DNA from 3 places in the Hahella sp. CR1 genome. Region 3 is predicted to be linked to each of the others. Evidence: predicted binding sites of a transcription regulator. Region 3 holds the regulator's gene; each other region holds the start of a gene.

Region 1 (4,887 bases), on a different contig from region 3:
GGATGAAAGCAAGTTGGCCGGCTACGTCGGCGAACCCTCCGCGCCTAAAGGCCTTCTGCTGCAAAACAATGGATTGCGCTTCGAGATTCAGATTGATGCAAGCAGCCCTATCGGCAAAACCGATCCCGCTGGCGTTAAAGATGTCTTGATGGAAGCTGCGTTGACCACCATTCAGGACTGTGAAGATTCTGTGGCCGCGGTGGACGCGGAAGACAAAGTGGTGGCGTACGGCAACTGGCTGGGCCTGATGAAAGGCGACCTGGCGGAAACCTTCGACAAGGGCGGCAAACCCGTTACTCGTACGTTGCACGTTGACCGCGAATACATCGCCCCGAATGGCGAGCGTTTCAGCCTGCCCGGGCGCAGCCTGTTGTTCGTGCGCAACGTCGGTCATTTGATGACGATCGACGCCGTGCTCGACAGCAATGGCGAAGAAATTCCGGAAGGCATCCTGGACGGCATGATGACGTCGCTGATCGCCATTCACGATCTGAAAGGCGAAGGTCCTTTACGCAACAGCAAGACCGGCAGCGTCTATATCGTAAAACCGAAGATGCATGGCCCGGAAGAGGTGACGTTCACCAATGATCTGTTCGCTCGCATCGAAGATGCGCTGGGACTGCCGCGCTTCACTCTGAAAGTCGGCATCATGGACGAAGAGCGTCGCACTACTATCAATCTGAAGGCGTGCATCAAAGCGGCGGCGAACCGCGTGGTGTTCATCAATACCGGATTCCTGGATCGCACGGGCGATGAAATCCACACCAGTATGGAAGCGGGTCCAGTCGTGCGTAAGGCGGCGATGAAACAGCAGCCCTGGATCAACGCCTATGAAGACTGGAACGTGGATACCGGTCTGGCGGTAGGTCTGAAAGGCAAGGCGCAGATCGGCAAAGGCATGTGGCCGATTCCCGATGAAATGGCGCAAATGCTTCAAGCCAAGATTGGTCATCCGCAGGCGGGCGCCAACTGCGCCTGGGTGCCGTCACCCACGGCGGCGACCTTGCATGCGCTGCATTACCATAAGGTGAACGTGGCGGCGCGTCAGGAGGAGCTTGCTTCCCGTACGCGTGCGTCTCTGGACGATATCCTGACCATTCCATTGCTGGGCGACCAGACTTTGTCCGCGCAGGATATTCAGCAGGAGCTGGATAACAATGCGCAGGGCATTTTGGGCTATGTGGTGCGCTGGGTCGATCAGGGCGTGGGATGTTCGAAAGTGCCTGACATCAATGATGTGGGTCTGATGGAAGACCGCGCCACGTTGCGGATTTCCAGTCAGCATATCGCCAACTGGCTGCGTCATGGCGTTTGCTCAAAAGAGCAGGTGCTGGAAACCATGCAGCGCATGGCGGCGATTGTAGACCGTCAGAATGCAGGCGACCCCAGTTACCGCAATATGGCGCCGAACTTTGACGACAGCGTGGCGTTTCAAGCCGCCTGCGACCTGGTGCTGAAAGGATGCGAGCAGCCCAACGGTTACACCGAGCCGTTGCTGCATGCCTATCGTCGCAAGGCGAAAGCCAAGTTCGGCGGTTGATCCCGTAACGCTGAATGCAAAACGCCCGGCCTAAAGCCGGGCGTTTTCGTTTTCAGGCCAAAAGGCCGGCTAAGCGCCTCTTGCGACCAGCCTTAGGTGACGGAGCCCACCGCCAGCAACGGCGATGCGTCGATATCGGTGGCGTCCATCATGTCCGCGACTTTGGCGAGGCTGGCCAGGATCAGATATTGCTCCCACTCCGGCAGGTTGTCGAAGCGGGAGGTGAACAGCTCCTGCAGCGGCCGAGGCGCGCCCGCCAGTACTTCTTTGCCTTCATCCGTCAGCACCAGATAAATGCGACGCTTGTCTACCGAGTCGCGAATACGCGCCACCAGATTTTTCTTTTCCAGGCGGTCAACGATACTGGTGACCGTCGCCTGGCTCAGACTGATGTTCTGCGCGACCTGGCTCATCGTTGTGTTTCGGGAGTCGTCGATAGAGCGAAGAATTAGTAACTGCGGCGCGGTGAGTCCGGTTTCTTTGCCCAATTGCTTGGAGCGGAGGTCCGCTGCACGAATAATCCTTCGTATCAGGACCAATACTTCATCGTGTCGAGTCATGGGTAAATTACATCAATGGAAAAACTCATATTATCCTTCATACTTGTTGGGCTATCCACCTTTTAATTTGTGACATAAATATTACATGACAAAATTTTAAAATAGCCTAAAAACAGAAGTATAGGAGGTTTTTCGTCATGTGTTTACTTTGTTGTCAAAGTAAATGTGTGCTAATATTGATCAGCTATATGTATGAACAAACCAAGGAGTTCTTATGTGTGGCATATGCGGAGAGATCCGCTTCGACAACCACTCGCCCGATTTAAATTTCATCCGTCACGCCAACGACATTCAAACCCCCCGCGGCCCGGACGCCGAAGGCGTCTTCGTGCAGAACAATATCGCATTCGGCCATCGGCGCCTGAAAATCATGGACCTTTCCGACGCATCCCAGCAGCCGCTGTACGACCCTGCGTTAGGGTTGGCGCTGGTGTTCAATGGCGCTATCTACAATCACCGGGAATTGCGCACTGAATTGGAAGGTCGGGGCTATACATTTTATTCTGACGGCGATACGGAAGTGGTGTTGAAGGCCTATCATGCATGGGGCAAGGATTGCCTGACCCGGTTCAACGGCATGTTTGCGCTGGCTGTTTGGGAGCGCGACAGCGGTAAAACGATGCTGGCCCGCGACCGTCTCGGCATCAAGCCGCTGTATTTTCAACATGACGCCAAAGCGCTGCGTTTCTCCTCATTTATGCCGGCGCTGGCGAAAGCGTCGGACTTCAACGCGCGGATCAACCCCAAAGCGTTGAATATGTATCTCAACTTCCACTCCGTCACACCGGCGCCTGATACGATTTTTGAGGGCATCTACAAAGTGCAGCCGGGAACCTGGATGGAGCTGGATAAAACCGGAAACATCAACACGGGCAGCTACTGGAGTCTTGCTTTCGGCATGCAGCCCGGCGACGAGACGCTGACTGCGGATGATTGGCGCGATCGTCTGCTGGAGGCTTTATTCGCGTCCGTGCGCCGTCGCAATAACGCGGCGGTTGAGGTCGGCGTGCTGCTCTCCGGCGGCGTCGACAGCAGTCTGCTGGTCGGATTGCTGGCGGAAGTGGTTCCGGACGGATTTCAGACTTTCTCCATCGGCTTTGAAGCGGTTGGCGGGGAAGAAGGGGACGAGTTCCACTATTCCGATATCATCGCCAATCATTTCAGTACGCGTCATCACAAGATTCAGATCGCCTCGGACCGCATGTTTTCGGCCTTGCCAAAAGCGATCGATGCGATGTCGGAACCGATGGTCAGCCACGACTGCGTGGCGTTTTATCTGTTGTCCCAGGAAGTCAGCAAGTACTGTCGCGTGGTGCAGAGCGGGCAGGGCGCCGATGAAGTGTTCGGCGGCTATCACTGGTATCCGCCTCTGGTGGGCGCGCAAGACCCCTACGCCTGTTATCGCGAAGCGTTTTTTGACCGCAGTTACGAGGAATACAAGCAGACAGTGCAGCCTCGCTGGATAGCGCCGGATTACGCTGGCGAGTTCGTCAAGCAGCACTTCCTGCGTCCCGGCGCCAATGACCCGGTGGACAAGGCGTTGCGTCTGGATATGAGCGTCATGTTGGTGGACGACCCGGTGAAGCGGGTGGATAACATGACAATGTCCGCCGGCTTGGAGGCGCGGGTGCCGTTCCTTGATCACGAACTGGTTGAGTTGGCCGCGCGTATCCCATCGCCATTGAAGGTGAGGGATGAAGGCAAATGGATTTTGAAGGAAGCCGCGCGCCGCGTGATTCCTTCTCAAGTGATCGACCGCCCCAAAGGCTATTTTCCAGTGCCTGCGCTGAAGTATCTGCGCGGTACTATTCTGGAATGGGTGAAGGAAGCCCTGTCCACGCAATGCGCACGGGAGCGCGGCCTGTTTGATCAGGCTTATGTGGACAACCTGTTGTTGTCGCCCGATATGCACATTACGCCGTTGCGCGGCTCCAAACTCTGGCAGCTTGGCCTGCTGGAGCTTTGGCTGCAGCGCCACAATTTATAACGGTAAGCATTATTCAGCCGTGAAGCCCGCAGCGTCTCACCGGCGCTGCGCTAAGCAACCTCAGGCACGAAAAGGTTACATCAATATGGCTATTACACCCCGCCATCATCATGAAAGGATGTTGCGCAAACAAATGCCGTCATACGAATCCATGCAGGCGGAACATATACGCGCCGACGCGGACGTGGACGCTCCCAGGAATGTGAGCGTTCACTGCGGCTGGGGGCGACTGCTGCTGGCGAATACATTCGAAAGCCCGAAAGAGCTGGCGAAGAGTCTGGCGGAAGAATCCACCGGCGATCGCGATATCGCGCTCTACGTCGCGGACCCGCATGTGGTGCTGAGTCATGCGCCGCAGTCGCTGTTTCTGGACCCCTCCGACACCATGCGCTTGTGGATGAGTCAGTATCGTCCGCGTACGCGCGCTCTGCCGGGCGTCACGGTCAGACGGGCCAGCAGCACGGCGGATGTGGAAGCGCTGAATGCGATTTTCACCCAGAGAAAAATGGTCTGCGCACCAGTGGATCATGTGCTCGCGCATCGTCATTCCAAAGATGTCGTCTATCTGGTGGCGGAGGCGTTGGGCAGCGGCAAGATCATCGGCACCGTGATGGGCGTGAACCACATCAAGGCCTTTGGCGACCCCAGCAAAGGCTCCAGCCTGTGGTGTCTGGCGGTGTCCCCGGACAGTAAGACGCCGGGCGTCGGCGAAGCGCTGGTGCGCTATCTGGCGGAATACTTTCAAACGCGGGAATGCCAATACATGGACCTCAGCGTGCTGCATGACAATTACGAAGCCA
Region 2 (4,887 bases), on a different contig from region 3:
TGTGTACTTTCACAGCCCGGCGGACGTAAGCAAAAGCGCCTTCCTGGTCTGGAAGCATGTGAAGGGAGATGACGACCGTTGGCTCTATCTGCCGGCTCTGGATCTGGTGAAACGCATTTCCGCCAGTGATGAACGCACCAGCTTCATGGGCTCACATTTTTTCTATGAAGATGTGTCCGGTCGCACCCCGGATGAAGACAATCATGTGTTGCTCGAAGAGACGGACAACTACTACGTGCTGAAAAGCACGCCAAAAAACACCGGCAATGTGGAGTTCGCCTACTACAAAAACTGGATTCACAAGACCACCTTTATTCCAGTGAAAACAGAGTTTTACGATGCATCGGATCGGGCTTATCGCACCTATCAGGCGACGCGGGTGGAAATGGTGGACGGCTATCAGACAGTGACGGAATCCAAAATGAGCGACTCGCGCATCGGCGGCTACACTCAGATGGGCTACAGCAAAGTCGATTACGACGTGGATATTCCGGAAGATATTTTCAGCGAACGTTATTTGCGTAGCGCGCCGCGTCAGTATCTACGCTGAGAGAGGGCGGGAGCACTGATGAAAACACCGCTTCGAATCGCCGCGATCCTGCTTATAAGCGCTCGCGCCTGGGGTGAAGAGCCCGCGTTGCCTATGGGGCTGGGAGCGGAAGAACCACAACTGCCAACAGGGTTGGAAGAGCCTGCTAAGCCGTCCGCCAATGAGCCGGACCTGCCTGTCGGCCTGGATTTGGCGGAGCCCGAGTCGAATGGCAGGGACCAAGGGACAGAGGCAGGGCTGACTGCGGTTCCGTGGCAAATGTCCGGTTTTGCGGAAACCCGACTCGGCGCCCGGTTGCAGGATGATCCGACGCAAAAACGGGCGTCCATAGGCGAAGCGCGCGCCCAATGGCAGGCGGAAGCGTTTCTGGAGTCGGTCACGTTTAAGGGCGTGGCGGATGTCCTGTACGACCCGGTATTGGATCATCATCGTATCGATCTTGAGCGCGGCGAAGGCTGGCTGGACTTGCGCGAAGCCAACTTTTTGGTGCGTCCGGCGGATGCGATGGATATCAAGCTGGGACGTCAGATTCTCACCTGGGGAACCGGCGATCTGTTGTTCATCAACGACCTCTTTCCCAAGGACTGGAACGCGCTGATGATTGGCCGTGACGAGGAGTACCTGAAAGCGCCTTCGGACGCCGCCAAGATATCCCTCTTCAGTGATGTAGTGAATCTGGACTGGGTGTACACGCCGCAATTCGACGCGGACCGTTACATTGATGGCGAGCGGATTTCCTACTACAGCGCGGGCGACGGTGAAGTGGTGGGGCGTAATCAGCCCGTGCGGGTGGAAGGGCGTCAAAACGCGTTGCAGGATGATGAACTGGCGTTGCGGGCGTATCGTCTATTGGGGCCTTATGAACTGGCCGCCTATTATTATCGCGGCTTCTGGAAAAGCCCGGCGGGCGTTAATCCTGACAGCGGCCTGTATAGGTTTCCTGAGCTGCAGGTGTGGGGCGCGAGCGTGCGTGGTCCTGTCGCCGGCGGCGTAGCCAATGCGGAGCTGGGCTACTATGACAGCCTGGAGGATGAGCGCGGTGACGACCCCTGGGTGCGCAACAGTGAGTGGCGCGCTTTGGTTGGCTATGAACGCGAGCTGCTGCCGGAGCTGACTGGCGCGGTGCAGTTCTATGTTGAGTCCATGCAGGATTATGACGCCTTCAAGGCCTCGCAGCCTTCTGGCGCATATCTGAAGGACAAGCGCAGGGAGGTGGTGACGCTGCGTTTGACCCAGCTTTTGATGAACCAGAATCTGACGCTGTCATTGTTCAATTTCTGGAGCCCCAGCGAAGACGACGGCTACTTGCGTTTAAAGGCTAACTACAAGGTGGACGATCACTGGCGCGTGGAGACCGGCGCTAATGTTTTTTACGGAGAGAAAGTGGAAACCTTTTTTGGCCAGCTCAAGGACAACAGCAATCTCTACGTGGCGTTGAGATATGGGTTTTAGCCGTCCCACTCTCATGAATAAAATTTCATAACTTTGTCAGTCCTACGCCGCCAAGGCTTTCAAGTCATTCGACGGAAAGAGGGCGCCTTCGCCATGCAGAAACCGGGAAACTTTTATTTTATAGTGCATTGGGCTTACACGTTTAAGTTCCCGGAGCATGGCGGCTTCTATTATCAATGACTTACCTATAAGACCAGTCACTTACCCATAAGTCCGCGCCCAGATGCTCCCTGTAACTCCTTTACGGGAACCAACGTGGTTTGAAGCGATACCTCGATCCAACTTCTATTCAAGTTATACGTAATTATGAAACGAATCTCCGTATTGGCGGCGCTGTTATCCATGGCGTTGCAACCAACCTGGGCGGCGCCCGGGAATGCTCAACCGGTGCAAGTCGCCGTTGGCGACGACCTATATCTGATCGATCCCGCCACGTTGGTGGTGACTGTGCAGATGAATCAGACTCAATCTCCCGCCTCAGCGGCGGCGTTTGCTGCCGAAGACGTCAAAAATGTGGTGTTTGTGGAAGGAGATCAGCGCCATTGGCGTATTGCCCTGCAGGACAATGCGTTTGATGTGAAAGTCGCTGTTGATCATGGCGCTCTGACTTTCGCCATCAGCGCCGATAAGCCCAAGGCGCATATTGACTGGCCGACGTCGGCGGCGCGCCTGGTGTCCGCTTACGGCCTGCCATTGGGAGAGGGTTTTTATATCCCGGCCGATGATGCGGCGTGGGCGGACTGGTTGCAGGAAAAGTACGACGAGTCCGCGTTGACGGAACTGCTGTCCATGCCGTTTTGGACGGAAGTGCGCGCTGGCGGCGACGGACAAGCAGGCTACTCTCTGACCTGGACATTGGCGAACCCCTTCAATACCGCCATGACTTTCGACCGGGATGAAGGCGCATTGCGTCTGGGCGTGAGTCATGAATTCTCGCCGCTGATGCCGGATCGACCTTATCTGGTGCGTTTACAGAAGGGCGCGGCTACGCCTGTCGCCGGCGCTTTGGCTTATCGCGAGCTGTTGGAGCGTCAGGGGTTGCTGACGCTGGACGATAAACTCGCGCAAAACCCCAATGTAGCCAAGCTGGCTGGCGCGCCGCATATTTACCTGTGGAGCAGCGGTCTGATCAAGCCGGAGGATATTAAGAGCTGGCGTCCCTTCGTGCGTGAATTCGCCGCCAAGTACCAGACGCCGGGTCATCTCGCGCAAAAACTTTGGGCGCAGTGCGATAAAGAGGCGCGCAAGATGTTTACCCAGGCCTTCAAGGAGGCTCAGGGTGATGCGGGATTTGTCTCCAAATACTCTCGCGAGGCTATCGTCAGGGCGGTGAATGGAGCGTTGATCAAAGCCATCGATGCGCCGGCGCAGCATCCCTTACCGGGCGGACATGATCCCGCGATGGAAGTACTGCGGGGAGACGCGATGCGCACGGCCATGCAGCAGGCGTTCGGCTCCATGATGACCGAGCCGGAGTCCTGGGGCGGCGGTTTCTCCACGGACACCATCGCCGCGCTGCGCAAGGCCGGGCTGACCAGCGCCTGGCTAGGCGCCAACGACTGGCTGGATACCTTATGGCATCCGCAATCGGTGAAAGCTGCGAAGGCGGCGGGCTATCTGGTGGGAGTCTATGACAGCTACGGCAGCATTCACGCGCCGGATGAGTCGCGCACCTGGTTGACCGCCCAGGTCGGCCGCGAAAACTGGGAAAAGGCGCCCTACCGACGGGAGGACGGCAGTGTCGTCTCCGGTTTCTCCAGTGTGGGCGCCTACGCCAACCCAGTGGCGATTGAAGACTATGCGGAGCAGCGCATGACGGCAGTGACGCGTGAGGCCAAGCTTAACAGTTTGTTCCTGGATGTGGACGCCACTGGCATGATCTATGAGGACTATACGGAAGGGCGCAAAACCAGTGAAGCGCAGGATGTGGCGGCGCGTACGCAACGATTGAATTTCCCACGGGAAGAACTGGCGCTGGTCACGGGGAGCGAAGGCGGCTCCGCGTTGTTTGCCAACGCCATTGAATTCGCTCATGGCATGACCATCACGCCGTTCAGCTGGACGGACCCTGACACTGGCAAGAACCGCCAATCCACCTATTATCGCGGCAACTACTGGCCGCCGGAGGCGCCCTCGCTGTTCTTCGCCACTAAGCCGATCAAGCCGGCGCTGCGCAATATTTACTACAACCCCGCCTATCGCTTGCCGCTGTATCAGCTGGCGCTGCACGATAGCGTTGTGGCGACCCTGCACTGGGAATACCCCTCGCTGAAGTTCAAAGAAACCCGCGTGGACGTGGGGCTGCTGCAGTTGTTGTACATGATTCCGCCGATGTACCATCTGAACGCGGCGAATCAGAAGCGCGACCTGCCTGTCATCGCCGCCTACGATAAAGTGTTCCGTCCCTGGCATGAAAAACTTTACAGTACGCGCATGACGGGGTTTGAGTTCCTGTCGCAGGATCGTCTGCTGCAATCCACCCGCTTCGCGGACGGCACGACGATTACCGCGAACTTTTCCTCTCAGGAGCGTAAAGCGGGTCAGTCAGCCATACCGGCCCAATCTGTGGCGATTGTATCGTCCGAGGGCGAGCGCAGCCTGATTCCATTGCGGGACATGCTGCAATAACAGGAGAGCTTGAGCATGAGCGAAAAATATCCCGATAGAATCACCATGGAAACCGTGGAGAAGGTGAAAGTGTCTCCCGACGCGGCGACGCTGGCGCTCAAGGTATCGGGGGAGTCTTCGGTGTTCACCACCGAAGCGCTGAAGAAGTTGAAGGATGTCAAAAGCCTTATCGATGGCTTGAAGCGGCTAGGAGTGGATGAAAGCAAGCTATCCCTTGAGAATATCCGCGTGACCTCTAAATCCGGCATGTTCGCCGG
Region 3 (4,887 bases):
ACTGGAGTTCTCTCTGGCCAAGATGATTGCTTTACGCAAGGTGGTGTTCAACCTGGGCGGTTGGCAGGTGGCGGTGAGCAGTCTGGTAATCTTCGGTATCGCCCGGCTGTTCAAAGCCAGTACGGAAGAGGCCATTATCATCGCCGGGGCCCTGGCGCTGTCCTCCACCGCGGTGGTCAGTAAAGAACTGGTGCAGCGCAACGAGCTGGGCCAGCCGCACGGCGTGATGTCGATGGGGGTGCTGCTGTTTCAGGACCTGGCGGCGGTTATCTTTTTGATTCTGATCCCGTTTTTGGCGGGCGGCTCAGATAGTTCTCTGGCGGCGGCCCTGGCCATCACCCTGGGCAAAGGCGCTCTGCTATTCGCGTTGATGCTGGCGATTGGAAAATACCTGCTGCCGTTTATTTTCACGGAAGTCGCCAAGTCCCACTCGGAAGAACTCTTCGTTCTGACCGTACTGATGGTGTCTCTGCTGGCGGCGGCCTTGACCCACAGCTTCGGGCTATCCATGGCGCTGGGCGCGTTTATCGCCGGCATGATGCTGTCGGAGACCCACTATAAACATCAGATTGAGGCGGATATTCGCCCTTTCCGCGACCTTCTGCTGGGCCTGTTTTTTATCAGCGTAGGCATGATCGTGGACTTCCAGGAAGTGCTCGCCAACTGGCCGTGGATTATCCTCATCACTGCAATGCTCCTGCTGGCCAAGGCGACGCTGATCGGCGCCCTCGCCTATCGTCACCAGAAAGACAGGGCCGTGGCGCTGAAGACCGGCCTCTATCTGGCCCAGGGTGGCGAATTCGGTTTCGCGCTCTTCGCATTGGGCGAGAAGTTCCAGCTGATATCCAAACAAGCTGGCGCAGTGGTGATCACCACCGTCATTCTCAGTATCACATTGACGCCCTGGCTGATGAATCTGGCGCGCTATCTCAGCGCCCGCTTCCCTTCCGACAAAGGCCAGAGCGTCGCCCAGACTCGCATGGAAGCCTTAACCGACGCCTGTTCCGAACTGGAAGGCCATGCCATTGTCTGCGGTTTCGGCCGGGTCGGACAGACCGTCGCCCGCTTCATGCGTCGCAGCAGCATGCCCATGACCGCCGTAGACAAGGACCCTGTGCGGGTAAAAGAAGCCGCAGCCGCAGGCGAACCCGTGCACTATGGCGACTCCGAGCGGTTGGATATTCTCAAGGCGCTGGGCCTGGAACGCTCTCGTCTGCTGATCATCACCTACGCGGATGTGGACAAGAGTCTGGCGGTCATACGCAAGGTCCGCTCCACTGGCTCCAATGTGCCTATCCTGGTGCGCACGGCGGATGACTCAAAAATGTCGTTGCTACAGGAAGCGGGAGCGACGGAAATCGTACCGGAGACGCTGGAGGCCAGCTTGATGTTGGTGACTCAAGTGCTTACTCTTATGGGCGCGCCGGCCAGGAAGATCCATCGTCAAATCGAGGAAGTGCGCCGTAGCCGCTACAAAATGCTGCACGGTTATTACCCAGGTATTAATTCCCAGTTGGTCGGCGCTGACGGCACGCCGCTGGAAAAACTGCATGCGCTGACGCTGCCGGATGGCGCTTACAGCTGTCATCGCTCTCTGGCGCAGATGAAACTGGCCGCCTGTAATGTCGACAGTATTCGACGCGGTGATGAGGAATTCTTCGACCCTGCCGGTGATTTCATTCTGCAGCCTGGCGATACGTTGATCCTGCATGGATCGGCGGACCAGGTTGAACAGGCGGAAAACAAGTTGCTGGGCGGCTAAGCTTGAACGCAGTTGCAAACCACACACTAAATCAGGATTCTGTTTGGCTATGAAATCCCAAGGGCGCCCACTTCCATCCCTGGCGGAACAATTCAAGGCGAAATTGCCGGTATATATCGACCTCACGCGACTGAACCGCCCTATCGGAGCCTATCTGTTGCTCTGGCCGACACTGTGGGCACTATGGCTGGCTTCAGAAGGCTTCCCCTCCATCAAGAACCTGTTCATATTCGTCTTCGGCGTGCTGCTGATGCGCTCGGCAGGCTGCGTTATCAACGACTACGCCGACCGCCGCATAGACATGCACGTGGAGCGCACCAAAGGTCGTCCATTTGCGCAGAATCGAGTGACGGAAAAAGAGGCGCTCACCCTGTTCGGCGTTCTGGTTGGGGTTTCTTTCATACTGGTGTTGTTCACCAACGCGCTGACAATTTATCTCTCCGCTGGAGCGCTGGCGCTGGCTTCAACCTACCCCTTCATGAAGCGCCATACTTACCTGCCCCAAGTCGTACTGGGCGCCGCCTTCGCCTGGGGCATCCCCATGGCTTTCGCTGCAGAATTGGGCGCCGTTCCCCAGCAGGCATGGCTGCTGTATACCGCAACGGTGGTATGGACCGTCGCTTATGACACCATGTACGGCATGGCGGACCGGGAGGACGACCTTAAGATCGGGGTCAAATCCACCGCCATTCTATTTGGCGAGGCTGATCGCGCCGCCGTGGCGGGCCTGCAGGTATTGACGCTGGGCATCCTGTTCATGGTTGGCGCGCAATACGAGCTGGGCGTTTACTTCCAAATGTCCTTGATCGTCGCCGCCGTGCTGTTTGTGTATCAGCAGCACCTGATTCGCGCCCGCGTTTCCCAGAACTGTTTCAAGGCGTTCCTTAACAATCACTGGGTCGGCGCAGCCGTGTTTCTCGGTTTGGTTCTGGAGTTTATTTTCCGGCCCTAAAGCCCGTCCCGCCTCGCTTACAGCCCGACTGCAAACAGCCGGGCTCATTTCCATCACATTAATTAAGCGCCTGTCATATACTTGTAACAAAACGCCGTTGTAATAATTCGGCAATCGAGTATTCAAAAAGGTGTTTTGCATGGCAAGCAAACAAGTTCTCATTGTGGACGATGAGCCCGCCATCCGGGAAATGATCGCAGTCGCTCTGGAAATGGCTGACTATGACTACCTGGAGGCAGGGGACGCGCGGGAAGCGCATGCGTTGATCATTGATCAGAAGCCTGATCTCATACTGCTGGACTGGATGCTTCCCGGCGTCAGCGGCATTGAATTCGCACGCAGACTGAAGCGCGATCAAAACACCTCGGAAATCCCTCTTATCATGCTCACCGCCAAAACCGAAGAGGACAACAAAGTCCAGGGCTTGGAAGTGGGCGCAGACGATTACATCACCAAACCATTCTCTCCCAGAGAACTGGTCGCGCGCCTGAAAGCGGTGCTGCGCCGTACCGCCGTACAAGGCATGGAAACCCCCATTGAAGTCGAAGGACTGCGCCTCGATCCAGTGTGCCACCGCGTCACCGCCAAGGGCGATGCGCTCAACATGGGCCCCACGGAATACAAGCTCCTGCAGTTCTTTATGACGCATCAAGAACGGGTGTATACTCGCGGGCAGCTTTTGGATCAGGTATGGGGCGGCAACGTCTACGTGGAAGAACGCACGGTTGACGTGCATATTCGACGTTTACGCAAAGCGCTGGAGCCCAGTCATCATCATCTGGTTCAAACCGTGCGTGGGACGGGCTATCGCTTTTCGACCCGAGCGCCATAAGCGCCGCGACCCGTCTTAAAAAATAAATAATTCCAAAAGAAGTATTCATAAAACGCATGCGCAATCACTGGCGTCATTATGTACGGCTACTGGTTTACAGTTTGCTGGGCTGTATCGTTGCCGGCCTTATTATCGGTTCAGTAGCTTGGGCGCTGGTGTTCGGCCTCACCGCCTATCTGGGATGGACGCTCACCCAGGCGTTTCGCATGCATCGCTGGCTGTATCAAGCAAAAATGGAAGACCCTCCCGAGAGCCGCGGCCTATGGGGAGATCTGTTCGACGGCATTCATCGTCTCCAGGTTCAGCACTATCGCTCCCGCGATCGACTGCAAGCCATGATCGACCGCATCCAGGAGTCCACCAACGCCCTTAAAGACGCCGTCGTCATGACCAATAGCGAAGGCGCCATGGACTGGTGGAACCAATCCGCAGAGAAGCTGCTGGGCTTCAAATACCCGACCGACCGGGGCCAGTTGATTTACAACCTGATCCGCACGCCTATTTTCAAGCGCTACTTCACCTCCAAGAAATACCAAGAACCGTTGATCCTCAACGCCCCCAATAATCCCAACTTGAAGTTACAGTTTCATATCACGCTGTTCGGAGAAGACGACCGCCTGCTACTGGTGCAGGACGTGACGCGGCTATATCGTCTGGAAGAGATGCGACGGGACTTCGTTTCTAACGTATCCCATGAGCTGCGCACGCCATTGACGGTCATATCCGGCTATCTGGAGACCCTCATCGACAACGCGGATGAGCTGCCGCCGCGCTGGAATCGCGCCTTGAATCAGATGCAGCAACAAGCGCAGCGCATGGAAGCCCTGGTCAATGATCTACTGCTGCTTTCCCGCATAGAGAATGACGGCTCCAACTTCAAAGCCACGTTGGTGGATGTGGACAGCATGCTGCGCGCTATCTGCGATGACGCCCGCGCCCTGAGCCAGGAAAAAGGCCACCGCATCGAGCTGAACCTGGAAAGCGGCGCCGGGCTTACCGGTAACGAAACTCAATTACACAGCGCTTTTTCCAATATTGTTATGAACGCAGTGAAATACACGCCTCCCAATGGCGAGATTCGGGTGCGCTGGTTCGAGGACAAGAAAGGCGTGCATTTCGCCGTAAGGGACAGCGGCATCGGCATCGATCCCCTGCACATTCCCAGACTGACGGAACGTTTTTACCGGGCTGACCCTTCACGCGCCGCGGACACTGGCGGCACAGGGTTGGGACTGGCGATCGTCAAGCATGTCCTGATCAACCATGATGGCGAGCTGGAAATCACCAGCCACATCGGCGAGGGCAGCACCTTCACCTGCCACTTCCCGCGCAGCCGCATGG

Evidence for each region. The regulator PhoB, encoded in region 3, activates phosphate uptake and scavenging genes when phosphate is short. The targets are predictions, from matches to a motif close to TGTCATANNNNTGTCANA.
Region 1: the regulator PhoB is predicted to act here: its motif matches at 2,169-2,186, upstream of ONV78_RS18115 (N-acetylglutaminylglutamine amidotransferase).
Region 2: the regulator PhoB is predicted to act here: its motif matches at 2,026-2,043, upstream of ONV78_RS25615 (glycoside hydrolase).

What each region holds. Positions count from the first base shown of each region.
Region 1 covers NZ_JAPELK010000007.1:152,027-156,913, reverse strand. The annotation lists gene ONV78_RS18125 (malate synthase G) at 1-1,540, shown strand, start outside; gene ONV78_RS18120 (MarR family transcriptional regulator) at 1,633-2,100, opposite strand; gene ONV78_RS18115 (N-acetylglutaminylglutamine amidotransferase) at 2,315-4,087, shown strand; gene ngg (N-acetylglutaminylglutamine synthetase) at 4,173-4,887, shown strand, end outside.
Region 2 covers NZ_JAPELK010000013.1:64,868-69,754, reverse strand. The annotation lists gene ONV78_RS25625 (outer membrane lipoprotein-sorting protein) at 1-550, shown strand, start outside; gene ONV78_RS25620 (DUF1302 family protein) at 569-2,002, shown strand; gene ONV78_RS25615 (glycoside hydrolase) at 2,309-4,630, shown strand; gene ONV78_RS25610 (SIMPL domain-containing protein) at 4,646-4,887, shown strand, end outside.
Region 3 covers NZ_JAPELK010000005.1:253,628-258,514, reverse strand. The annotation lists gene ONV78_RS14365 (monovalent cation:proton antiporter family protein) at 1-1,762, shown strand, start outside; gene ubiA (4-hydroxybenzoate octaprenyltransferase) at 1,812-2,714, shown strand; gene phoB (phosphate regulon transcriptional regulator PhoB) at 2,854-3,546, shown strand; gene phoR (phosphate regulon sensor histidine kinase PhoR) at 3,603-4,887, shown strand, end outside.